One region of the Vibrio maritimus genome, then DNA from elsewhere that is predicted to be linked to it. Evidence: predicted binding sites of a transcription regulator. Region 1 holds the regulator's gene; each other region holds the start of a gene.
The links. The regulator CRP, encoded in region 1, controls carbon source genes, mostly activating them, when cyclic AMP is high. The targets are predictions, from matches to a motif close to TGTGANNNNNNTCACA.
Positions count from the first base shown of each region.

Region 2: a site for CRP is predicted at 3,485-3,500, ahead of LY387_RS02985 (NupC/NupG family nucleoside CNT transporter). Genes of this name have one in related genera too.
Region 3: a site for CRP is predicted at 3,485-3,500, ahead of LY387_RS02020 (CTP synthase). Genes of this name have one in related genera too.
Region 4: a site for CRP is predicted at 2,203-2,218, ahead of rppH (RNA pyrophosphohydrolase). Genes of this name have one in related genera too.

Region 1 is NZ_CP090438.1:292,542-298,610, forward strand. It holds gene astD (succinylglutamate-semialdehyde dehydrogenase) at 1-1,311, shown strand, start outside; gene LY387_RS01330 (DUF1338 domain-containing protein) at 1,322-2,113, shown strand; gene crp (cAMP-activated global transcriptional regulator CRP) at 2,186-2,818, opposite strand; gene LY387_RS01340 (phosphoribulokinase) at 3,062-3,931, opposite strand; gene LY387_RS01345 (YheU family protein) at 4,059-4,271, opposite strand; gene LY387_RS01350 (hydrolase) at 4,345-5,322, opposite strand; gene LY387_RS01355 (PLP-dependent aminotransferase family protein) at 5,319-6,069, opposite strand, start outside.
Region 2 is NZ_CP090438.1:651,263-657,331, forward strand. It holds gene LY387_RS02965 (ABC transporter ATP-binding protein) at 1-1,127, opposite strand, end outside; gene LY387_RS02970 (BMP family lipoprotein) at 1,242-2,237, opposite strand; gene LY387_RS02975 (DUF5363 family protein) at 2,552-2,677, shown strand; gene LY387_RS02980 (TatD family hydrolase) at 2,667-3,440, shown strand; gene LY387_RS02985 (NupC/NupG family nucleoside CNT transporter) at 3,645-4,910, shown strand; gene deoC (deoxyribose-phosphate aldolase) at 5,374-6,069, shown strand, end outside.
Region 3 is NZ_CP090438.1:425,732-431,800, forward strand. It holds gene rlmD (23S rRNA (uracil(1939)-C(5))-methyltransferase RlmD) at 1-70, shown strand, start outside; gene relA (GTP diphosphokinase) at 139-2,361, shown strand; gene mazG (nucleoside triphosphate pyrophosphohydrolase) at 2,617-3,423, shown strand; gene LY387_RS02020 (CTP synthase) at 3,586-5,226, shown strand; gene eno (phosphopyruvate hydratase) at 5,302-6,069, shown strand, end outside.
Region 4 is NZ_CP090438.1:588,565-594,633, reverse strand. It holds gene ptsP (phosphoenolpyruvate--protein phosphotransferase) at 1-1,531, opposite strand, end outside; gene rppH (RNA pyrophosphohydrolase) at 1,534-2,052, opposite strand; gene mutH (DNA mismatch repair endonuclease MutH) at 2,675-3,340, shown strand; gene LY387_RS02680 (DUF6482 family protein) at 3,356-3,661, opposite strand; gene LY387_RS02675 (NADP(H)-dependent aldo-keto reductase) at 3,807-4,841, shown strand; gene LY387_RS02670 (hypothetical protein) at 4,930-5,181, opposite strand; gene LY387_RS27170 (hypothetical protein) at 5,288-5,413, opposite strand; gene LY387_RS02665 (sigma-54-dependent transcriptional regulator) at 5,758-6,069, opposite strand, start outside.

The sequences.
Region 1 (6,069 bases):
TTTGTTGAGTGGAAAAAAAGACCGTTCGCTGAGCGTGAGGCTATTGTGCTGGCGTTTGCCGACAAGGTTAAAGAGCGTAGTGAAGAGATCGCCATTGCGATTGCCAAAGAAACCGGTAAGCCGCTGTGGGAAACGCGCACTGAAGCGGGTGCAATGGCCGGTAAGATTGCCATTTCGATTCGTGCCTACCACCAACGTACTGGCGAGAGCCAACGCGAAGCTGCTGGAAACCAAATTGTCCTCCGTCACAGGCCCCTTGGTGTTATGGCAGTGTTTGGCCCTTATAACTTCCCTGGTCACTTACCGAATGGTCATATCGTACCGGCCTTATTGGCAGGGAACACGGTAGTCTTTAAGCCTTCAGAGCAAACACCACTGGTGGGTGAAATCGCGATGAAAATTTGGGAAGAGGTGGGATTGCCTGCCGGTGTCATTAACCTGGTTCAAGGTGGTAAAGAAACCGGTATTGCTCTTGCTGATTCAAAGGGCATCGATGGCGTGTTGTTTACGGGTAGTGCCAATACAGGTCATATTCTTCATCGTCAATTTGCGGGCCAACCTGGCAAGATGCTGGCGCTTGAGATGGGTGGTAACAACCCACTTGTTGTCAGTGAAGCGTTTGGTGATGTGGATGCAGCGGTGTACACCATTTTGCAATCGGCCTACATCAGTGCTGGACAGCGTTGTACCTGCGCACGACGCCTTTATGTGCCATTTGGTGAAAAAGGTGATCAATTAGTAGAAAGCTTAGTGTCAGCCATTAAGAAGATTCGCATTGATGAGCCGTTTGCAGAGCCTGCACCATTTATGGGACCACAGATCTCAGAGCAGGCCGCAGACCATATTATTGCAGCGCAGGCTGAACTGGTGAAGCTAGGCGGTAAGAGCTTAGTCGAAGCAAAACGCTTGAATGCGGCGTTCGTGACCCCAGCACTACTAGATGCGACAGATATCGCTGAGCTTCCTGATGAAGAGTACTTTGGGCCGCTGCTACAACTGTTACGCTACGAGACCCTAGAGCAAGCGGTAGAACTGGCTAACGACACTCGATTTGGTCTATCGGCAGGTCTTATCTCAGAGCGCGATGAGGAGTGGCAATACTTCACAGACCACATCCGAGCAGGCATTGTAAACCGTAATCGTCAGCTAACCGGCGCGAGCGGTGATGCGCCGTTTGGTGGTCCGGGCGCTTCTGGCAACCTTCGCCCAAGTGCGTTCTACGCAGCGGATTACTGCGCTTACCCTATGGCATCGATGGAAGGCGATAACACCGTTCTTCCTGCGACGCTGAGCCCTGGCATTGAACTATAAGGATCTGGATATGACTGTTGACGCGTTATTTGGCCATTTGTGGCAAGACTACATTACTCGCTTATGTCCTTCAGCTCACAAGGTTCATGACTTGCTGAGAGAAGATGAGTCGCTCATCAATGACCATATTGCTCTGCGAACCTTTAATGTTGCACCGCTGGGTATCGACACGCTGGCTAAGCCGTTTCTAGACCTTGGTTACGAGGTGAGTGGCCATTACGATTTTGAATCCAAAAAGCTGACCGCGATTCACCTAGAACATAGCAATGCTTTGCTTCCTAAGGTGTTTATCAGTGAATTGCGAGTAGAAGAGTGCTCTAAATCGCTACAAGATATCGTGGCCAAGCTAGTGGCTCAGGTGGACAGCGCTAAGCTATCTTCTGCTGAGTTTTTATATGGTGGCCGCTTGTGGGATCTAAGCTATCAAGACTTCCAAACACTGGCGCAAGAAAGTGAGTACGCTTCATGGCTTGCCGCTCATGGTTATGGCGCGAATCACTTTACGGTGAGCGTGAACCAGCTTGATCGCTTTGCCGAGGTCGTTGGCGTAAACCAGCACCTTCGTGATGCAGGGTTTGCGATAAATGAATCAGGTGGTGAGGTAAAAGGCTCACCAGAGGTTCTTTTGGAGCAATCCTCGACGATGGCAGACAAAGTGTCCGTGGCATTTACTGATGGTGATCAGGTGATTCCTGGTGGATTCTATGAGTTTGCTAAGCGCTATCAGTTAGCCGATGGCAGTTACTATCAAGGCTTTGTTGCTGCTTCGGCGGACAAAATTTTTGAGAGTACGCATCAGTAGTCTCCAAAAATACCAAACCCCAAAAACAAAAAAGCCACCCGAAGGTGGCTTTTTAAATCTTGCGACGCGCTCTTAACGAGTACCGTAAACCACGATAGTCTTACCGTGTGCAGAAATTAGGTTCTGCTCTTCTAGCATCTTAAGAATACGACCTACTGTTTCACGAGAACAACCAACGATTTGGCCAATCTCTTGACGAGTGATCTTGATTTGCATGCCGTCTGGGTGAGTCATTGCATCTGGTTGTTTCGCTAGGTTTAGTAGCGTCTGTGCAATACGACCCGTTACGTCTAGGAACGCTAGGTCACCTACTTTTTGGCTAGTCACTTGTAGACGACTTGCCATCTGAGCAGATAAGCGCATTAGAATGTCTGGGTTAACTTGGATAAGCTGACGGAACTTCTTGAATGAGATTTCCGCAACTTCACAAGGTGATTTTGCTCGTACCCATGCTGTACGTTCTTGGTCTTCTTCGAACAGGCCTAGTTCACCAATGAAGTCACCTTGGTTAAGGTAAGACAAGATCATCTCTTTGCCTTCTTCATCTTTGATAAGTACCGCTACAGAACCTTTTACGATGTAGTAAAGCGTCTCTGCTTTCTCGCCCGCGTGGATAAGCGTGCTCTTCGATGGATACTTGTGAATGTGGCAGTGTGAAAGGAACCACTCTAACGTTGGGTCGGTTTGAGGTTTACCTAGAACCATATATCTTACTTCCTCTGCAGGGTATGCTTGCTGCTTTCCATATTTGTTAGCAAGCCCGTTTGTTAAGACTTACTAGCATAAAAGCACTTTGAAGATGGCGCAAGCGATCTTCTGTTTCAAAGAAATAGTATCCTTTTTTGCGCCACTTTTCTTGATTTTAATCGTGTCATAAGCCCATTTATCTATACAAAACTGTGCACATGATCACGGTATAAAAAATCATCGAGATTCGGCTCACAAAACCTAACCTATTTTGCCAGTTTCTATGAGCTGTTGAAGTATTGGCCTGACGATTAATTCCATCGCAAAACTCATCTTACCCCCAGGGACCACTATGGTGTTGTGGCGAGACATAAATGAGCCATCAATCATAGCGAGCAGGTAAGGGAAGTCGACATTCTTGATACCACGTAGGCGAATCACCACAAAGCTCTCATCCAAGCTCGGAATGCCTTTGGCGTTGAGCGGGTTGGAGGTATCGACGGTGGGTACACGCTGGAAGTTGATGTGAGTACGCGAAAACTGTGGCGTGATATAGCTTAAGTAGTCATCCATTGAACGAACAATCGAATCGGTGACCGCTTCTCTTGAGTGACCGCGATCGCGGGTATCTCGCACGAACTTTTGAATCCACTCAAGGTTAACGATAGGCACCATGCCAATCAGCAAGTCAACGTGCTGAGCGGCATTCACATCACCGTCGACGACGCCGCCATGCAGGCCTTCGTAAAATAGTACATCGCTATTTTCTGGCAGGTCTTGCCACGGGGTAAAGGTGCCTGGCATTTGGTTGTAGGGTACGGCTTCATCAAAGGTATGCAGGTAGCGGCGAAACTGCCCCGTACCATTTTGCCCATAGTTGCGAAAAAACTCTTCTAGGGCTGGGAAATCGTTGGCTTGAGGACCAAAGTAACTGATGTGTTTGCCTTGCTCTTTTGCCTTGCGGATCTCGATATCCATCTCTGGACGCGTAAAACGGTGAAAACTGTCACCTTCAATAAACGCAGGCTTGATGCTCATCATGTTGAACATCTTGCGGAATGCTTCTGACGTTGTTGTCGTTCCAGCTCCAGAGGAGCCCGTTACAGCAATGATCGGGTGTTTTGCTGACATAACACTTCCTGTGTATTTGTAATTGTCGTTATAAATTTGCTAACTCACATAAGGAGTTAGACCTTATGGGCCAATTTCAGTTCAATAGCCTTTCAATATAGCAGCTACTTACGTCGCTACCGAAAAATTACAGCGCGCGACGAGATTTAATGTCGACGGTCTCGTGCAGCTCAGAGAACACGATGACGGCTTCACCGCTCTCGAGTTGGCTGCGAACATGGCGAACCTTGTCGTCTAGCGACACCTCCGACTCACCATAGTCGGTGCCCTCGCGCAGCACGAACTCTTTAATAAGGTTATCCAGCGTATCTGCGTCAATTTGTTGCCATGGGATGATCATAAATACCTCTCAATTCTATGACCGCAGGATTATACCACTGCTGATTCACAAATGGTGTGGTTGCTCTTTTTGGCTAATCAATCAGATGCTGGTAGTAACTTGGCAGGGTCTCTTCTAGCCAAAAACGCGGGCGCCTGAGACTGCCAGTCATAAAACCGACATGACCACCTCGCTCAAGCAATTGGTAGTCGATATGGTTGGGAAGTGTAAAGGTTGGAATGACCTCGTGTGTCATAAAGGGGTCATCCTTGGCATGAATAAACTGGGTCGGTACCGTGATTTCTCGTAGGCGAGGTAGACCAGAGCAGCGCTGATAATAGTCATCGGCACCTTTGAATCCATGCAGAGGTGCAGTGATCAAATCATCGAACTCGTAGAGTTTTTTCATGTTCTTGATGCGCTCTTCGGTCAGCCCGAGAACTTCACTCAGTAGATGAAGTTTGTTAAGCGCATTCTTTTTCATTGAGCTGAGCAGGTAAGAGCGATAGACCTTAGAGAAGCCTTGTTCTATACGTCTCGCGCACGCTGCGAGGTCGAGCGGGGCAGAGATGACGGTCGCACCATTCAGCTTAGTATCATTACCATAGTGAGCAAGATAGTTGGTGAGCATATTGCCGCCAAGGGAAACGCCTATGGCAACCTTTTTACTATTTGGGTAACGATGATCCAAAAGCTCAATGAACTGTCTTGCGTCACCAATCTCACCGGAATGATAAGCCCTGGCAAGTCGATTCGGATTCGGCCCACAGCCGCGAAAGTGCATCATGACGGACAGCCAGCCCTGCTTAGCAAAGGCGTGCATCAGTCCATTGGCATAGGGGCTGTAAAAGCAGCCTTCTAAGCCATGGAATAGAATAAACACAGGCTTGCCTTGGGCACTTTTTCCATGGGGATCTTCACTCCATGCCAACTCGACAAAATCCCCATCTGGGGTGTCGAGCGTTTCCCAAATTGGCTCAAACAAAGCTTTGCGGCGCACAAAGCGTGGGATAAGCGTTTGGATGTGTGGATTGGCTAGCCCTTTGGCGGCGATAAAGTGTTTGCTGCTCATAACGTAAATTCACTTACGGGATTGGATTGTAGTAATGTTTTTAAAGTATCTACGCCTAATTGTAGCTGTTCGATCGTTTGAGGTGAGCTAAGCGACAGACGCACCGCAGGCGCGACGGAACCGCCAGGAGGTGCGAACAGCTCACCTGATTTGACGATAACGCCTTGCTCTGCCGCTCTGCTGACAAACTCACTCAGTCGCCAGTGCTCAGGTAGAGTTAGCCAAACATGAAACCCACCTTGCTGGTAACGAAGGTTAAACTCGCTCAGTGCGTCTACTGCAACAGCGATGCGCTTTTTCATCTCATTGTGAATGATGTTGAGGTTACGCTCGGCATCACCTGAGGTCAGCATCTCACAGGTTAGGGCAGTGAGCAGCGGGCTTATCATCCAGCTATGGTTTTGCAGTGTCATCACGAGGTGCTGATACAGCTTTTCTGGAGCGCTCATATAACCCACTCGCAAACCCGGTGCGAGACACTTTGAGAAAGCACCAATATGGATAACCCGCTCAGGCGCGAAGTTCACCATGGGCGCAGGGGCTTTTTCTAGCAGCAGGCCGTTTATTTCATCTTCAATCACGTAGACATCATAGGACTCACAGATACGCAAGATATCGCGGCGGCGCTCTTCAGGCATAATGGCGGTGGTTGGGTTTTGAAGTGTGGGTGTTAAGTAGATAAAACGCGGAGAGTAGCGTTGGCAGCAAACCTCTAGAGACTCTGGCGTGATGCCGAACTCATCCATA
Region 2 (6,069 bases), 360 kb from region 1:
CCTTTGTTGTATTGCGGCAGGTGATGGTAGCCAAGGATATAGGCCTCTTGCGCCTCGAACTTGTTGATGAGTCCTTGCTTGTGGCGATCTTCAGGAATATGACCGACGCCGATCGCGCGAACCTGCTGCGGATCAAGCACGGTGTGCTTATCGATGTGGCTGCCGTTAATGTCAATGCTGCCCGAATAAGGCTGGATGATGCCGGAAAGCAGGGCGAGGATCTCGGATTGCCCATTGCCAGATACGCCGGCAATACCGACCACTTCACCTTGACGCACGCCAAAGCTCACGCTTTTCACGCGCTCGACGCCTGCGTCATCAAAGTACTGTAAGTTATCGACTTTAATCAGCTCTTTCTTCGGATTGGCTTCTGACTTATCGACTTTGAGGCGAACTTTGCGTCCTACCATCAGCTCAGCCAGTTGCTCTTTATTGGTGTCGGCGGTGACCACATGTTCCACCATCGCCCCTTGGCGCATGACGGAGATGTTATCGGTGATCGCCAATACTTCACGCAGTTTGTGCGTGATGATCATAATGGTGGTGCCTTGCTGGCGCAGTTTGTCGAGGATCTTAAATAGGTGATCCGCTTCTTGAGGTGTCAGCACGCCCGTTGGCTCATCGAGGATCAAGATCTTCGCGCCGCGATAGAGCGCCTTTAAGATCTCCACTCGCTGTTGAAGACCTACCGGAAGCTCGCCAACTATGGCGTCTAAAGGGACCTCCAAGCCATAATCTTCGGCCAGTGCTTTGAGTTTCTTCTTAGCTTTGCCAAGGCTTTCTTGTAGCTTCCATCCATCTTCAGCGCCGAGAACAATGTTCTCGAGTACGGTAAAAGTCTCCACCAACATAAAGTGTTGGTGCACCATGCCGATGCCTGCCTTGATCGCTTCCTGAGAGTTCGCTGGCTTATAACGTTCGCCATTGACGGTCATCTCGCCTGCATCTGCGTGGTAAAAACCGTAAATAATACTCATAAGAGTGGACTTGCCTGCACCATTTTCACCAATGATGCCGTGAATCGTGCCTTGTGGAACTTTCAGGTCGATATACTTGTTGGCGTGCACCGCGCCAAATCGCTTATCGATCTGCTTGAGTTCGATGGCAATAGATTGTCCATGTGTCACTAGATACTGCCTTATAATTATACGCCGCTGTTTTTAGGCAGCGGCGTTGTTATATTTGAACCTAGGTTATTGATAAATAACTACAACATAGGTTTTCATTCTGAGTGTATGAGGTTAGATGTTACACGTGTTGTCAGACATGTAGTCGTGAACGGCGATCTTGCCTGATACGATGTCAGCTTTAAGGCCGTCTAGGTACTCTTTCATTTCTGGTGTGATTAGATCTTTGTTGTAGTCATCGTATGCCCACTCAACCGCACCTTCTTTAAGACCTAGCACCTTGATGCCTGCTTCCCAGTTACCTTGCTCAGCTTCTTCCCACGTGTTGTAAGCGGCAACGCCTACCTTCTTAACCATTGACGTCAGCATAGTGCCTGGTTGTAGGTGGTTTTGGTTTGAGTCAACACCGATAGCTAAGTTGCCCGCATCTTTCGCTGCTTGGTAAACACCCATACCTGTGCCGCCTGCTGCTGCGTAGATAACGTCCGCGCCTTTAGAGAACTGAGATTTAGCAAGCTCAGAGCCTTTCGCTGGGTCAGCAAATGCTGCTGGCGTAGAGCCTGTCATGTTTTGGAAGGTTTCGATTTGTGGGTTTGCGTATTTCGCACCTTGGCGGTAGCCGCACTCAAACTTACGAATTAGCGGAATGTCCATGCCACCTACGAAGCCAACCTTCGCAGTTTTTGATGCTTTAGCGGCAAGTGCGCCGACTAGGAATGAACCTTCATGCTCTTTAAATACAATAGATTGCACGTTTGGCTTATCAACCACCATGTCGATGATCGTGAATTGAATGTCTGGGAATTCAGTGGCAACCTTTTCTACCGCTGAAGCCATGTTGAAGCCAACAGCAACGATTGGTGTGAATCCACGGCTCGCTAGACGGCGCAGACCTTGTTCGCGCTGTGCTTCATTCTGTGGTTCAAATTCACGTACCTTAATGCCTTTATCTGCATTGAAGACTTTTACACCATTTTGGAACACGGCTTCGTTGAATGATTTGTCGAATTTACCGGCTGTATCGTAAACCACTGCTGGTTTTGCTGCGAATGCACCAAATGAAGTAACTGCCACTGCGAGTGCAGACATTTTTAGAATAGTTTTTTTCACGATCAATTCCCTTATAGTGTCGAATGATGGGGCATCATTGACGATTCGATAGGCTAGGCGTATCCAAAATAACTTGCCTAGAAAGTAGTCGTTTGTAAAAACATGATCTGGCCAGCCACAAGCAAACCGAACAGTTTACAAACAATGCGTGCCATTTTATCGTTTGCTTGTGCAAAAAAAACGCTTTGCATGGCAGCATTGAGGTATAAGTCACAACTTAGTGACAAAACTCTAACTATTGCAGCTATCCTTTGTATAGCGTGGCGCGACGCGCTAAATGCTGCAATCGATTACACCTTTTTTTTGGAGTCATGATGTTGAAGTTAATGAAGAAATGGCTAAAGAAGTATGACGAATGGTGTGCCTCTCTCGGTCTCACTCCAGAGAACAAACGCAGCTGCGTTCCATACAAAAAAGAGCCCAACCGCGATGATAGATAGTCACTGTCATCTCGATCTACTTGCGGATAAAAAAGAGATCCAACAGGTACTTCTCGATGCGAAGAGCGCTGGTGTACAGAAAATTGTTGTCCCTGGGATCAATGAAGCGAATTGGGAGCGAATTAGAAAGCTCTCGACAGACTACGACCAGATCCATTATGCATTAGGCTTTCATCCGCAGTTTTTGGATGGTGTTACGAAAAGCAGTCTCGAGCGACTCGCTCAACGGGTTGAGGAACAGGTTCCAGAAAAATGTGTGGCGATTGGCGAGTGCGGGCTCGACTTTTATCAGGGTCGTGTAGGTGAAGCCTTTCAAAAGCAGGTTCTAGAAGCTCAGATAAAGTTAGCCAACCACTGCAAGTTGCCAGTATTACTCCATTGTCGAAAGGCTCATCAAGACCTTGTGGTATTACTTAAACAAACTCAGCCGAAATATGGCGGAGTTGTACATGGCTTTAGTGGCAGTCTGCAACAAGCGATGGACTTCGTAAAACTGGGTTTAAAAATTGGCGTAGGCGGTGTCATTACCTACGAAAGAGCAAAGAAAACACGCGCGACGATAGCGGCTTTGCCTTTGGAAAGTTTGTTAATAGAAACAGACGCACCTGATATGCCATTAAGTGGTTATCAGGGCAGTCCTAATGAGCCTAAAATGATAAGTTTGGTGCTATCTTCTTTAATTGAGTTGAGAAATGAATCCGAGCAAACGGTTGCCTCACAATTGGATGTCAATAGCAAATCTACGTTTAAATTTTGTGATTAAAATTGACTTAAATTGTGAATTCGAAAACGTTTGCAGAGCTCAATTGTGAGATCGATCACAAATCTCAGTGTATCTCCCATGTGTTCAGAACGAAAGTGTGAGGGGGGTACTACTTTCTTTTCTGTGGGTTTGTATAATCGCCCCCGCTTTTGAGCTTCAATTTTTGTTACACGCCAAATTTATTATATAAGGAAGTCATAAACTATGAGCCTGTTTATGAGCCTGGTTGGTATGGTAGTGCTTATTGCAATCGCAGTACTACTATCGGATAACCGCAAAGCTATTAATATCAGAACTGTGGCTGGCGCATTTGCTATCCAATTTGCACTAGGTGCATTCGTTCTTTACGTACCTTGGGGTCAAGAGATCCTACGTAGCTTCTCTGACGCTGTATCTAGCGTGATTAACTACGGTAACGACGGTACGTCATTCCTATTCGGTGGTCTTGTTTCTGACAAGATGTTTGAAGTATTCGGCGGCGGCGGTTTCATCTTCGCTTTCCGTGTACTACCTACACTAATCTTTTTCTCTGCGCTAATTTCTGTACTTTACTACCTAGGTGTAATGCAGTGGGTTATCAAGATTCTTGGTGGCGGTCTGCAAAAAGCGCTAGGTACATCTCGTGCGGAATCTATGTCAGCAGCAGCTAACATTTTCGTAGGTCAAACCGAAGCACCTCTAGTTGTACGTCCTTTCGTACCTAAGATGACTCAATCTGAGCTATTCGCGGTAATGTGTGGTGGTCTAGCTTCTATCGCTGGTGGTGTACTTGCAGGTTACGCTTCTATGGGCGTGCCAATCGAGTACCTAGTAGCAGCATCTTTCATGGCAGCACCTGGTGGTCTTCTATTCGCTAAGATCATCAAGCCTGAAACGGACGAGCCAGTAGAACAACTACACAGCATGCAAGCTGAAGGTGAAGACAAGCCAGCTAACGTTATCGACGCAGCAGCGGGCGGTGCATCTGCAGGTCTTCAACTAGCGCTGAACGTAGGTGCAATGCTAATCGCATTCATCGGTCTTATCGCTCTAGTTAACGGTATGCTTGGTGGCATCGGTGGCTGGGTTGGTATGCCTGAGCTACGTCTAGAAATGATTCTAGGTTGGATCTTCTCACCACTAGCATTCCTACTTGGTGTGCCATGGTCTGAAGCGACAATCGCTGGTGAGTTCATCGGTATGAAGACGGTTGCGAACGAATTCGTAGCATACGCGAACTTCGCACCATACCTAGGTGAAGCAGCTCCAGTTGTTCTTTCTGAGAAAACTAAAGCAATCATCTCATTCGCTCTATGTGGTTTTGCGAACCTTTCTTCTATCGCAATCCTACTAGGTGGTCTGGGTAGCCTTGCACCTAAGCGTCGCGGTGATATCGCTCGCATGGGTGTGAAAGCAGTAATCGCAGGTACGCTATCTAACTTGATGGCAGCAACGATTGCTGGTTTCTGTCTAAGCCTTGCTGGCATGTAATTGCTCGCGTTAAGGTAATTAGTATATAGACGCCGTATTAAATCGCCCCGTAGCAAGAAATTGCTGCGGGGCTTTTTTGGTTTTTGGGGGCCAGAAAACCTCAATAGTCCTTTTGGGATAAGGGATGAATGATGGACAACGGAACTTTTTTGAGATACAAACCGTTTGCGTTTTAATCGGTACTACCGTTTTTGAGATCACTCCTATACTGTATAGGCTACTCAGTAACTCATCGTGTGTTTAAGGTAATGACACAGACAATTGATGAGTTATTCAGCCAGAGCCAGTTCTCACCACAGATAGGAATCAGGTGATCTAAACGAGCAGGTACTGTGCGGTGACAGGGATAGCAATTGGTGAGGCAGCGAATTTGCCGAGCCGAGTCTTCAAGGAACCAAGTCCGTTCATTTATTGCTGACGTGTTTGTCAGGTAATTAATTGAATATATTGACCGGAGATAGAAATGAGCGATTTAAAATCAGCAGCTCTACGTGCACTAAAACTTATGGATCTAACCACGTTAAATGACGACGACACTAACGAGAAAGTGATCGCACTATGTCATGACGCGAAAACGGCTGTGGGTAACACAGCTGCGATCTGTATTTACCCTCGCTTTATTCCTATTGCTAAGAAAACCCTTCGTGAGCAAGGTACACCAGATGTACGTATCGCGACGGTGACTAACTTCCCACACGGTAACGACGACATTGAAATCGCAGTAGCAGAAACCAAGGCTGCAGTTGCTTACGGCGCAGATGAAGTAGACGTGGTGTTCCCATACCGCGCACTTATCGCTGGCAACGAAGAAGTAGGTTTCGAGCTAGTGAAACAGTGTAAAGAAGCGTGTGGCGATATTCTTCTGAAAGTTATCATCGAAACCGGTGAGCTAAAAGAAGAAGCTCTAATTAAGAAAGCATCAGAACTCTGTATCAAAGCAGGTGCTGACTTCATTAAAACCTCTACAGGTAAAGTGCCAGTTAACGCGACTCCAGAGTACGCTCGCATGATGCTAGAAGTGATTAGCGATATGGGCGTTGCTAAGACCGTTGGTTTCAAACCAGCTGGTGGCGTGCGCACTGCGGAAGACGCGGCTGCTTACCTAGCAATGGCAGACGAAATCCTAGGCGCAGACTGGGCAGACAACATGCACTACCGC
Region 3 (6,069 bases), 130 kb from region 1:
TCGATTAGGTATGATGGATATGTTCCCTCATACCAGTCACCTTGAGTCGATGGCGTTGTTTGAAAAATAGCGCAGATGTCATAGTAATAACGCTAACTTGGATAGGTTAGTGAACCAATAAACTAGGAAGAAAAAGAAATGGTTGCGGTAAGAAGCGCGCATTTGAACCCAGAAGAGCAATTCAATTTGGATAATTGGATTGCATCACTTAAGCAAGATAAGAACACCTCAAAACGGTTGAAAGACGTGTATCGTCAGTGCGAGGAAATTGTTGCCGATAGTGAGCAAGGGGCATTGCTGTTGTGGCGCGGGAGAGAGATGAATGAAATCCTCATTACCCTGTCTATGGATAAAGCGACGCTGGTGGCGGCGCAATTGTATCCCGTGGTCTCTAGTGGTCTTTATGATCGTGAACTGCTAGAAGAAAACTACGGCAAAGAAATCATCAAGCTGATCGATGGCGTAGAAGAAATGGCCGCTATCGGTCAGCTCAACGTTACCCTTGAAGGCTCTGAAGCCTCGGGTCAGGTCGATAATGTCCGTCGTATGCTGCTTGCCATGGTGGATGACTTCCGCTGCGTGGTGATTAAGCTTGCAGAGCGTATCTGTAACCTGCGTGAAGTGAAAGATGAGCCAGATGAAGTGCGCCGCGCAGCCGCGAAAGAGTGTGCCAACATTTACGCACCACTCGCCAACCGCCTCGGTATCGGTCAGCTCAAATGGGAAATCGAAGACTACGCCTTCCGTTACCAGCAGCCAGACACCTACAAACAAATTGCCAAGCAGCTTTCTGAGCGTCGCATCGTCCGTGAGCAATACATCAAAGACTTTGTTGACGATCTAACCAGTGAGATGCAAGCCTCGAGCATCCTTGCAGAAGTCAGTGGTCGTCCAAAGCATATCTACAGCATCTGGCGCAAAATGCAGAAGAAGAGTCTGGATTTTGACGAGCTGTTTGACGTGCGCGCGGTGCGAATCATCGCTGAGCGTTTGCAAGACTGTTACGCCGCTCTAGGTGTGGTACACACCAAATACAAGCACTTACCTAGCGAGTTTGACGATTACGTTGCTAACCCTAAACCAAATGGCTACCAATCGATTCATACCGTGATTCTGGGGCCTGAAGGCAAAACCATTGAAATCCAAATCCGTACCAAACAGATGCACGAAGACTCAGAGTTGGGTGTTGCCGCGCACTGGAAGTACAAGGAAGGCGGCAGTGGTGGTCGCAGTGGTTACGATGAGAAGATTACTTGGCTGCGTAAGCTACTCGATTGGCAAGAAGAGATGTCTGACTCTGGCGAGATGCTCGATGAGCTTCGCAGTCAGGTGTTTGATGATCGCGTTTATGCCTTTACACCGCGTGGTGATGTGGTCGACCTACCAATGGGCGCGACTCCGCTTGATTTTGCTTACCACATTCACTCTGAAGTGGGACACCGCTGTATTGGCGCTAAGGTAGCAGGACGTATCGTTCCGTTTACTCACAAGCTGACAATGGGTGATCAGGTTGAGATCATCACGGCCAAAGAGCCAAACCCATCTCGTGACTGGTTGAACCCATCACTTGGCTTTGTCCACTCTGGCCGAGCTCGCGCCAAGATCAACGCCTGGTTTAGAAAGCAAAGCCGTGAGAAAAACTTAGAAGCGGGTCGAGAGATCCTTGAGGCCGAGCTGGCTAAGATCGGCGCGACACTCAAAGATGCTGAGCAATATGCCTTGAAGCGCTTTAACGTAAACTCGGCGGACGAGCTGTATGTCGGTATCGGCAGTGGCGATCTGCGTATCAATCAGATCATCAACCACATCAACGCTTTGGTGAACAAGCCAACGGCGGAAGAAGAAGATCAGCAAGCGCTAGAAAGGCTGCAAGAGTCTGAGAATAAAGCACCCGCCCAAAGCCGCCCGCATAAAGATGCGGTGGTGGTGGAAGGTGTCGATAACCTAATGACTCACTTAGCGCGCTGCTGTCAGCCAATTCCAGGCGATCAGATCAAAGGCTATATCACCCAAGGGCGCGGTATCTCAGTGCACCGCGCTGACTGTGAGCAGCTTGAAGAGCTTAGTCATCACGCACCAGAGCGTATTATCGATACGGTATGGGGCAGCGGATTTGTTGGTTCATACATCTTAACGATTCGTGTTGAGGCGATGGAGCGTGGCGGTCTACTGAAAGACATCACGACCTTGCTAACCAACGAAAAGATTAAGGTGACTAGCATGAAGAGTCGCAGTGATTACAAGCGTCAATTGTCTATCATGGACTTTGATCTGGAAGTGAACAATATTGAGGTGTTGTCGCGCGTGACTAAGCGTATTGAGCAGATTAAAGATGTGATGAATGTGAAGCGGTTGGGGTAGTTGGGCGTACTATTTTAGGTTCGGTGGATTTTACCCCTCCCAGCCTCCCCTTAGTAAGGGGAGGAGTCTCAGGCTCGCTCTCGCGTAGCCTATTCTACAAGGCGATGCGACGATAGGAGCTAGCCCGTAGTTCTCCCCCTATATAGGGGGAGCTAGAGGGGGTAAAACCACGCGCTCCCAACCCCTAACAAACCAAAAAACACAACCAAGGGCGAGTGCTACCACACTCGCCCTTGTCGTAACCAGGAACCCAACATGACCCAACCCATAGACCAACTCCTCACCATCATGGCGCAGCTCCGCGACGAAGAAAAAGGCTGCCCATGGGATAGAAAGCAAACCTTCGAAACCATCGTTCCTCACACCATCGAAGAGACCTTTGAGGTGGTGGATGCGATTCACAACAAAGATTGGCCGAATCTAAAAGAAGAGCTGGGCGACTTGCTGTTCCAAGTCATCTTTTATAGCCAGATGGCGAAAGAGCAGGGGCTGTTTGATTTTAATGAGGTAGTTGAAGGGCTTAACGAGAAGCTTACCCGCCGTCATCCGCACGTTTTTTCTGACGTCGAGTTTGAAGATGAAGCGGCGATCAACGCCAACTGGGAAGCAGAGAAAGAGAAGGAAAAAGCGCAACTAGGCAAAACCGCGCAAAGTATTCTAGACTCAATACCACAGTCGCTTCCTGCACTTTCTAAAGCCAACAAAATACAGAAACGTTGCGCAAAATTTGGCTTCGATTGGGATGCACTTGGGCCTGTGGTTGAGAAGGTTCAAGAAGAGATCGAAGAGGTCGTTGAAGAAGCGATACAAGTCGATGTAAACGAAGACAAACTGGAAGAAGAAGTGGGCGATTTGTTGTTTGCCGCGGTGAACCTTTCTCGTCACTTGAAGAAAGATCCTGAAGTGGCGCTGCGAAAAGCCAATGACAAATTTACACGCCGATTTAAGGGTGTAGAAGCCCGTGTTGCGGGCGAAGGTAAGTTATTGACAGACTTTAGCCTTAACGAGCTAGATGCGTTTTGGAATGATGTAAAAAAACAAGAAAACAGCTCGGATTTGTGAACCACTTCTCGCTGGTGTAAGTTTCTACTATTGATTTGAAGCAAAAAATAAAAATTTTGAATGTGATAAGTTTCACGTTGTGGCGGTAAAGGGCTTCTGGTATATTTGCATCCCGTCCAGAAGAAATCCATTTTCCCTCATTCAACCAACTTCAGGTTAAACATGACGACAAATTATATTTTTGTTACTGGCGGGGTAGTATCCTCTCTAGGTAAAGGTATTGCAGCAGCATCTCTTGCAGCAATTTTAGAAGCACGTGGTCTTAAAGTGACCATGATGAAGCTTGACCCTTACATCAACGTTGATCCAGGCACAATGAGCCCAACTCAGCACGGTGAAGTGTTCGTCACGGAAGATGGCGCTGAAACTGACCTTGACCTTGGTCACTACGAGCGTTTCATCCGTACCAAGATGACAAAACGCAACAACTTTACTGCTGGTCGTGTTTACGCTGACGTTCTACGTAAAGAGCGTCGTGGTGACTACCTAGGTGCGACTATTCAGGTTATCCCACACATCACAAACGCTATTAAAGATCGTGTAATCGCTGGTTCTGAAGGCCATGACGTTGCGATCGTTGAAGTTGGTGGCACCGTTGGTGATATCGAATCTCTACCATTTATGGAAGCAATCCGTCAGCTAGCGGTTGAGCTTGGTCGTGAGCGTGCAATGTTCATGCACCTGACTCTCGTTCCTTACCTAGCAGCAGCGGGCGAAGTGAAAACTAAGCCAACGCAGCACTCTGTAAAAGAGCTTCTATCTATCGGTATCCAACCAGATATTCTTGTTTGCCGTAGCGATCGCATGATCCCTGCAAACGAGCGTAAGAAGATCGCTTTGTTCTGTAACGTATCAGAGAAAGCGGTTATCTCAATGAAGGATGTAGACTCTATCTACAAGATCCCTCAGCTTATCAAATCGCAAGGTCTTGACGATCTTGTTTGTACTCGCTTTGGCATCAACGCTCCAGAAGCTGACCTATCTGAATGGGAACAGGTTATCTACGAAGAAGCGAACCCAACGGGTGAAGTTGTTATCGGTATGGTTGGTAAGTACATTGAGCTTCCAGATGCGTACAAGTCGGTGAACGAAGCGCTTAAGCACGCAGGTCTTAAGAACCGTCTGAACGTGAAGATCAAGTACGTTGACTCACAAGATGTTGAGAGCAAAGGTGAAGAAGCACTAGCAGGTCTAGACGCTATCCTTGTACCAGGTGGCTTTGGCGATCGTGGTGTAGAAGGTAAGATCCGCGCAGCTCAATACGCACGTGAGAACAAAGTACCTTACCTAGGTATCTGTCTAGGGATGCAAGTGGCGCTTATCGAATACGCTCGTAACGTAGCGGGCATGGAAGGCGCACATTCAACAGAATTTAACAAAGAGACGAAATACCCTGTGGTAGGCTTGATCACAGAGTGGGTTGATGGTGAAGGTAAAGTTGAAGAACGTACTGAAACCTCAGACCTTGGCGGTACAATGCGTCTAGGTTCTCAGCTATGTCACCTTGAGAAAGGCACAAAAGCTTTCGAACTTTACGGCAACGCGAAGATCCACGAGCGTCACCGTCACCGCTATGAAGTGAACAACGTACTTCGTCCTCAGATTGAAAAAGCAGGTCTTAAAGTTTCTGGTCTGTCAGCAGACAAGAAACTGGTTGAAGTGATCGAGAACCCAGCACACCCATGGTTTGTCGCTGCGCAGTTCCACCCAGAATTCACTTCAACACCACGCGATGGTCACCCACTGTTCTCTGGCTTTGTTAAGGCAGCAGGTGAGTACCAGCGCGGTACTGAAGAAGAGTAAAAAGGATACGGGCGGCAGCGAAGGTTGTGCGGCTGCCCTAAATTTGACATTTATATTTAATGAGAGGAAACATTAATGTCTAAGATCGTTAAAGTTCTAGGTCGTGAAATCATCGACTCACGTGGTAACCCAACTGTTGAAGCTGAAGTTCACCTAGAAGGCGGTTTCGTAGGTATGGCTGCGGCTCCATCTGGCGCATCTACTGGTTCTCGCGAAGCTCTTGAGCTACGTGACGGTGACAAAGCACGTTTCCTAGGTAAAGGTGTTCTTAAAGCTGTTGAAGCTGTGAACGGTGCAATCGCTGAAGCTCTAGTTGGTAAAGACGCTAAAGCTCAAGCTGACGTTGACCAAGTAATGATCGACCTAGACGGTACTGACAACAAGTCTAAGTTCGGCGCGAACGCTATCCTAGCTGTTTCTCTAGCAAACGCTAAAGCTGCTGCAGCGGCTAAAGGCATGCCTTTGTTCGAGCACATCGCTGAGCTAAACGGTACTGCTGGTCAGTTCTCTATGCCTCTACCAATGATGAACATCATCAACGGTGGTGAGCACGCAGACAACAACGTTGACATCCAAGAGTTCATGATCCAACCAGTTGGTGCTAAGACTCTTAAAGAAGGTCTACGTATCGGTGCAGAAGTATTCCACAACCTAGCTAAAGTTCTTAAGTCTAAAGGCTACAGCACTGCAGTTGGTGACGAAGGTGGTTTCGCTCCTAACCTTAAGTCTAACGCTGAAGCTCTAGAAGTTATCGCAGAAGCTGTTGCTGCTGCTGGTTACGAACTAGGTAAAGACGTAACTCTAGCTATGGACTGTGCAGCATCTGAGTTCTTCGACAAAGAA
Region 4 (6,069 bases), 300 kb from region 1:
ACGGCAGCGCTTTATCTCCACCAATATCTAGCGTTCGCATCACAACTCGCTTGCTTGGATAAGCACTCAGGACAGAACGATACTGATGTAGCTGCTCTTCCTCAGATGGAAACTGCTGCTGAAGCAAGAACGAGATCTCGGTTCGATATAATCCAACACCGTCTACGTTCTTATTAATAGAAATACTGGTATCGGCACTCAAACCTGCGTTGAGCATCACTTGGATACGCTGACCATCTTTGGTAGCAGCTTCTAGCCCCGCGGTTGACTCCACCATCTGAGACAACTCAGATTCTTCCGTTACCAACTCACGATATTCAGAGAGCAATTCATGGCTCGGGTCTGGGAATATTTCACCGCTGTACCCATCAACGATACCGAGCTTGCCACTAAGCAGTGCAGGGTTGGTGTTTACGCCCATTACAGCAGGAATACCCATTGCACGCGACAAAATCGCTGCGTGCGAGTTGGCAGCCCCCTCAAGAGAGACGACTGCGAGCAGTTGTTCTTTAGGGATAGAAGCGAGAATCGAGGCGGTGAGTTCTCGAACGACAAAGATCACCGGCTCACTAAATTCATGAATCGGGTATTCAGTATCATGTAAGAAAAACAGCAGGCGCTGTCCAAGCTCTTTCACATCCTGCGCACGTTCACGTAGATAGACGTCAGACATTTTTGCAAAGCGATTAGCGTAACTCTCAACCACTTGTCGTAAGGCCCAATCGGCCTTATCGCCTTTTTGAATCTGCGCCTTGAGATCATTTCTCAACATAGGATCGTTGAGCAAGTGGGTAAAGAGATCGAATATGGCTAACGCGTCTTTGTTCAGCTCGAGATCGAGCTTTTTACGCATACGCTTAAAATCGGCCAGCGCATTCTCAATCGCCACAGAAAGAAGCTCTTGCTCTCTAGCAACATCAAGAGTAGAGGCGGGAAAAACATCACTAAGATCAGGCTGAGTGTTGTCCCACCAAATCGGGCCTATGGCCACACCGGATGACGCGCCAATACCTTTAATCACAGGGACTGCGTTGTCGTCAAAGAATCCATGTCCTTGAGCGATAGCGTGGGCTATCAAAACCGCAACCTGCGCAGCCAGCGTGACAAGGAAAGACTCTTCCATTTCACTAAACTGACGGGATGTTTTTTGTTGCACGACCAATACGCCAAGTACTTGCTTGCGATGAATAATTGGTGTGCCTAAGAAGGAGTGGTAGACATCCTCACCAAGTTCTGGGAAAAACTTGAAAGCAGGGTGTTTAGCAGCTTCGGCTAAGTTGATAGGCTCTGCTGTACGCTTCACCAACCCCACCAAGCCCTCATCAAAACCGATTTGGATTGTGTCACCCTCAAAGGTGAGGCCTTGAGTGGCCATCAACTCTAAGCGCTGCTTATCTTTGTTAGCAAGGTAAATCGTGCAGCACTCGGTGTTCATGGCTGCACATGTTTGTTGTACTAACATCTCGAGGGCCGCATGCACGTCTTCAACCTTTGAAACGTGCTCAACTATATCCCTTAGTTGCGATAGCATACTTACCCTCTTCGATGCTTTCTTTTGCCTTTAAATTTTCGTTCCTTAAACGGCATTGCCAAGGATGCAAATTCTTTCATCGCTCGGCGATAGACATCACGCTTAAAAGAAACGACTTGTCTTACTGGGTACCAATAGCTCACCCAACGCCAACCATCAAACTCAGGGGTATTACCGCGCTGCATGTTGATCTTGGATTCATCACAATCCAGACGCAGTAAAAACCATTTCTGTTTTTGCCCAATACAGACAGGTTTCGAATCCCAGCGAACCAAGCGCTTGGGTAACTTATATCTTAGCCAATGGCGACTGACCGCAACGACCTTGACGTCGTTCTTAGTGAGCCCCACCTCTTCATACAGTTCTCGATACATGGCCTCTTCAGGGGATTCACCTTCGTCAATACCGCCCTGAGGGAACTGCCATGAGTGTTGTCCGTATCGTTTAGCCCAGAAGACCTGACCATGGTTGTTACAGATTACAATACCAACATTCAGTCGGTAACCATCGCCATCTATCACTGGCCAACCTCAATTAAATTTTCATTACCTTGATTTTTCCACATATCCCCAACTTGAGCAAACTTAAGGATGTGTAAATTTGAACAATTCCCAGTTCTTTGAGAACCATTGGATAAGATTCGAACAAAACGCCAGTTATCAACATAGCAATGAGACCTAGACCACATTTATTCACCTTTTCTGTGAATAACTGTGTGCAGAATCTTTGATCTCTAGGAAAAACTCAACTTAGTATAAAAGCCCTAGAAAAGCCAATAATGCACCAATTAAATTTTACCACCATAAATTCAGTAACTTAAATTAACATTGATCATTAGTTTTTGAACTGGCGATTTAAAAATTAACGAAGAGATCAGATCGGTTAAAGATCAACCACAAGCTAAATTATCCACATCGAATTTGATAAGATTCATACAAACCCTGATATATCAAGTGTTTTATAGGCACAATACCACTGATTATTTATACAGAAGTCGATAAATCACCGGTATTTACCATCCCACCTGTGGATAAGTCATTAATAGATCAACTTTCCACCAGAGTGATCTCTTTTTGTACAGAGCACAAATACGCTAACGTGGTAAACTCAATCTCGTCTATCCAGCCAACTGTACTAGCAAACATGAAAACGACTCCAGCTACAGAATCAGAACTGCTCGAACGTGCTCGCAGCATCGCAGGTGTGTCATTTGGCGAACTTGCCGAGCAAGCAAATATGAAAGTGCCTGAAAATCTCAAACGAGATAAAGGCTGGGTGGGACAACTTCTCGAATGGCATCTTGGTGCCACGGCTGGCAGTAAGCCGGTTCAAGACTTTCCAGAAATCGGTGTCGAGCTAAAGAGCATTCCTGTCGGCTACAACGGTAAACCTCTAGAATCAACTTTTGTGTGTGTTGCGCCCTTGACTGGCATCACAGGTTTGACTTGGGAAACGAGTCACATCAGAAACAAACTATCTCGCGTGCTATGGCTGCCAGTTGAAGGTGAACGTGAAATTCCGGTCGCAGAGAGACGAGTGGGTTCTCCACTTATCTGGAGCCCGTCAGAAGAAGAAGAGACGCTGCTGCGCAATGACTGGGAAGAGTTGATGGATCTTATCGCGCTTGGCGGGGTCAACCAAATAACAGCCAGAAGCGGCGAGGTATTACAAATACGCCCGAAAGCCGCCAACAGCCGCGCTAAAACCGAAGCTTATGGTGCGAGCGGACAGCCAATCAAAACCCTACCTCGAGGCTTTTACCTCAGGGCAAAATTTACTAGCTACATACTAGATACTTATTTCGTCTAACATCTGCCCTGGTTTTCAATGCAGATTCAGTTCAATGTCGCAATACCGGTTCATCTCAGCGCTTCCGCACTCATCATAGGCATTATGAAGTCGCAAATATGCTTTCTCGACGCCTAGACGGGTCAGAGCTTCTTTTACCGAGTCTAAAGACTCGTAATGGATCGGCTCATCGTCTTCTTTGATCGGTTCAAGTTTGTGCTTGTATTCCACTGCAAGTAGATAGTGTGAAATATCAGCACAACCAATTACGAACACTCTAGGCGGTTTATAAGAATCTTTGTGGTGTCCATGTAACCATCGATCGAGCTGATGCTTTTGCATAGTCCACCTCCTTCTCTTTTGTGGATAATGCTTTACTGATAACTCTCAGTTTAGCCAATAAGTGGCTAGTTGCGCATTTATTGAACAGATCTTTTATAAAAACGGGGTATAGTGGAATCAAACAACGACAAGCAAGGATGGCTCAATGAAATACCACAAGCTCCCACATTCTTCGCTCGAAGTGAGCAAAATCTGTTTAGGTACCATGACCTTTGGTGAACAGAACAGCAAACAAGATGCATTTGACCAGTTGGATTATGCCGTTGAGCGTGGCGTCAATTTCATTGATACCGCAGAGATGTATCCCGTCCCACCTAAACAAAAAACTCAGGGATTGACGGAGTCCTATATCGGCGACTGGTTATCTCACTCAGACAAGCGCCAAAAAGTTATTGTCGCCACCAAGGTTGCAGGCCCACGTAACGTACCTTACATCCGCGATAATATGAGCTTAGATCGACGTAACATTCACCAAGCGATCGATGACAGCTTAACGCGCTTGAAGACTGACTATATCGACTTGTACCAATTGCACTGGCCACAACGGAAAACCAATTGCTTTGGCCAGCTCAATTACCCCTACCCTGAAAGCAATGAGGAAGTCACACTTATTGAAACGCTAGAGGCGCTCAATGAGCTCATCAAAGCTGGAAAGATTCGTTATATCGGTGTCTCGAATGAAACCCCATGGGGGGTGATGACGCTCCTTAAGCTCGCTGAAAAGCACGATCTACCGAGAATCATCTCAATTCAAAACCCTTACAACCTACTGAACCGCAGTTTTGAGGTGGGTTTATCAGAAATCAGCCACCATGAAGGCGTCGAGCTGCTCGCCTACTCTCCCCTCGCTTTTGGCTGCTTGAGCGGTAAATATCTTAATGGACAAAAGCCCACAGGCGCTCGCTGTAGTCTATTTGAACGCTTCGTCCGTTATTTTACGCCGCAGGGCATCGAAGCAACACAAGCTTATGTCGAGCTCGCTCATAAGCATGGTTTAGATCCCGCGCAAATGGCGCTCGCTTTCGTCAATCAACGTCCATTTGTTGCTTCGAATATAATTGGAGCGACAAATCTCACTCAGTTAAAAAGCAATATAGACAGTATCGACGTTACGCTTTCAAATGAATTACTAGAAGAGCTTCAATTAATAGGGGCACAGTATTCTAATCCATGCCCCTAAACTTAGGTATTGAGAATATCTACCACAACTCATTAGATATTTCTCGATATTCTGATAGTCGGCGGGTAGTCGTACTACCCGCCTTGGTTTACGTAGCTATTCGCGACTGTAATTCTCGACGAAGATGACGAGCTTTACGTTTAGCGACAACTTGAGGTGCAGCGACACGACCTAGAGGACGACCTTCTTTGTCTAAGCCAATGTCTCTCAACAAGTGCTCATTGTGTAAAGGAAGTTGATAAGCACTGCGACGGTAGCGTCGTTTCCACTCACGTTCTTCTTTTTGAATGTCTGCTTTAATAAGCCAAGTTGCGATAGTTAGATAAACAGATGTACGCATAATAATCTCCTGATTGGAATATTACAGAGGAGAGAAATAGCGGTCTTGTAGTTAATTAGACTCTTACGTGACTGCTATTCCGCAGCCTCATAAGGTTACGGATTAATTAATCTTGCGCTGATTTTACTACCGGTTTATCGGCCATAATTACGATCGAATCACGATCGATAATATGCTCAGCATCGGTACGGAAAGCAGCACAAGTGTTGATAAAAGAAATACGATTCATCATTTTCTGTGCCTCCATACTGACTTATTAATCCTGAAATTTGATAGGTTGAGCGTCTTGCTCACGGTTAATTCTTATTCAATCCGTATATTAAATCAACATATCATATAAAAAAAAGTTAAAAACAACGGAAAACTCTAGTTACAAACCGAATGACGACTTAAAGGCCGACTATTACATAGCTTTTACCTTTAACTATGGTGATTAATTTTAAACCGGAAATATACAACACGATATTGTACTGGATATTCATAGTGCGACTAACATCTAGTTTAGACTGCAACCTGTATGAAAAAATAAAGGCGCCACAGCGCCTTTAGGTGATTAAGCTGAATAACTGGAGGAAGTTAAATTGTTTCTTCCGTGATTAGATTGTGCTTATTGAGCAATCTATACATAGTAGCTCGAGAAATACCCAGCTCTTTTGCCGCTAAAGTAACCTGGCCGTTATGGCTATCTAGCACCAAGATAAGCGCATCACGTTCAGAACGCTCTCGTATGCTCTTGAGGCTCCGCTTGCCAGAGAATGTACCTGGAAGTTCGAAGTGCTTCTTAACTAACACCTCTTCTTCAGTCATGAGTACGGCACGTTTAACTTGATTCATTAACTCTTTAACGTTACCTGGCCAGTGGTAGTAAGTAAGCGTTTTAATGGCATC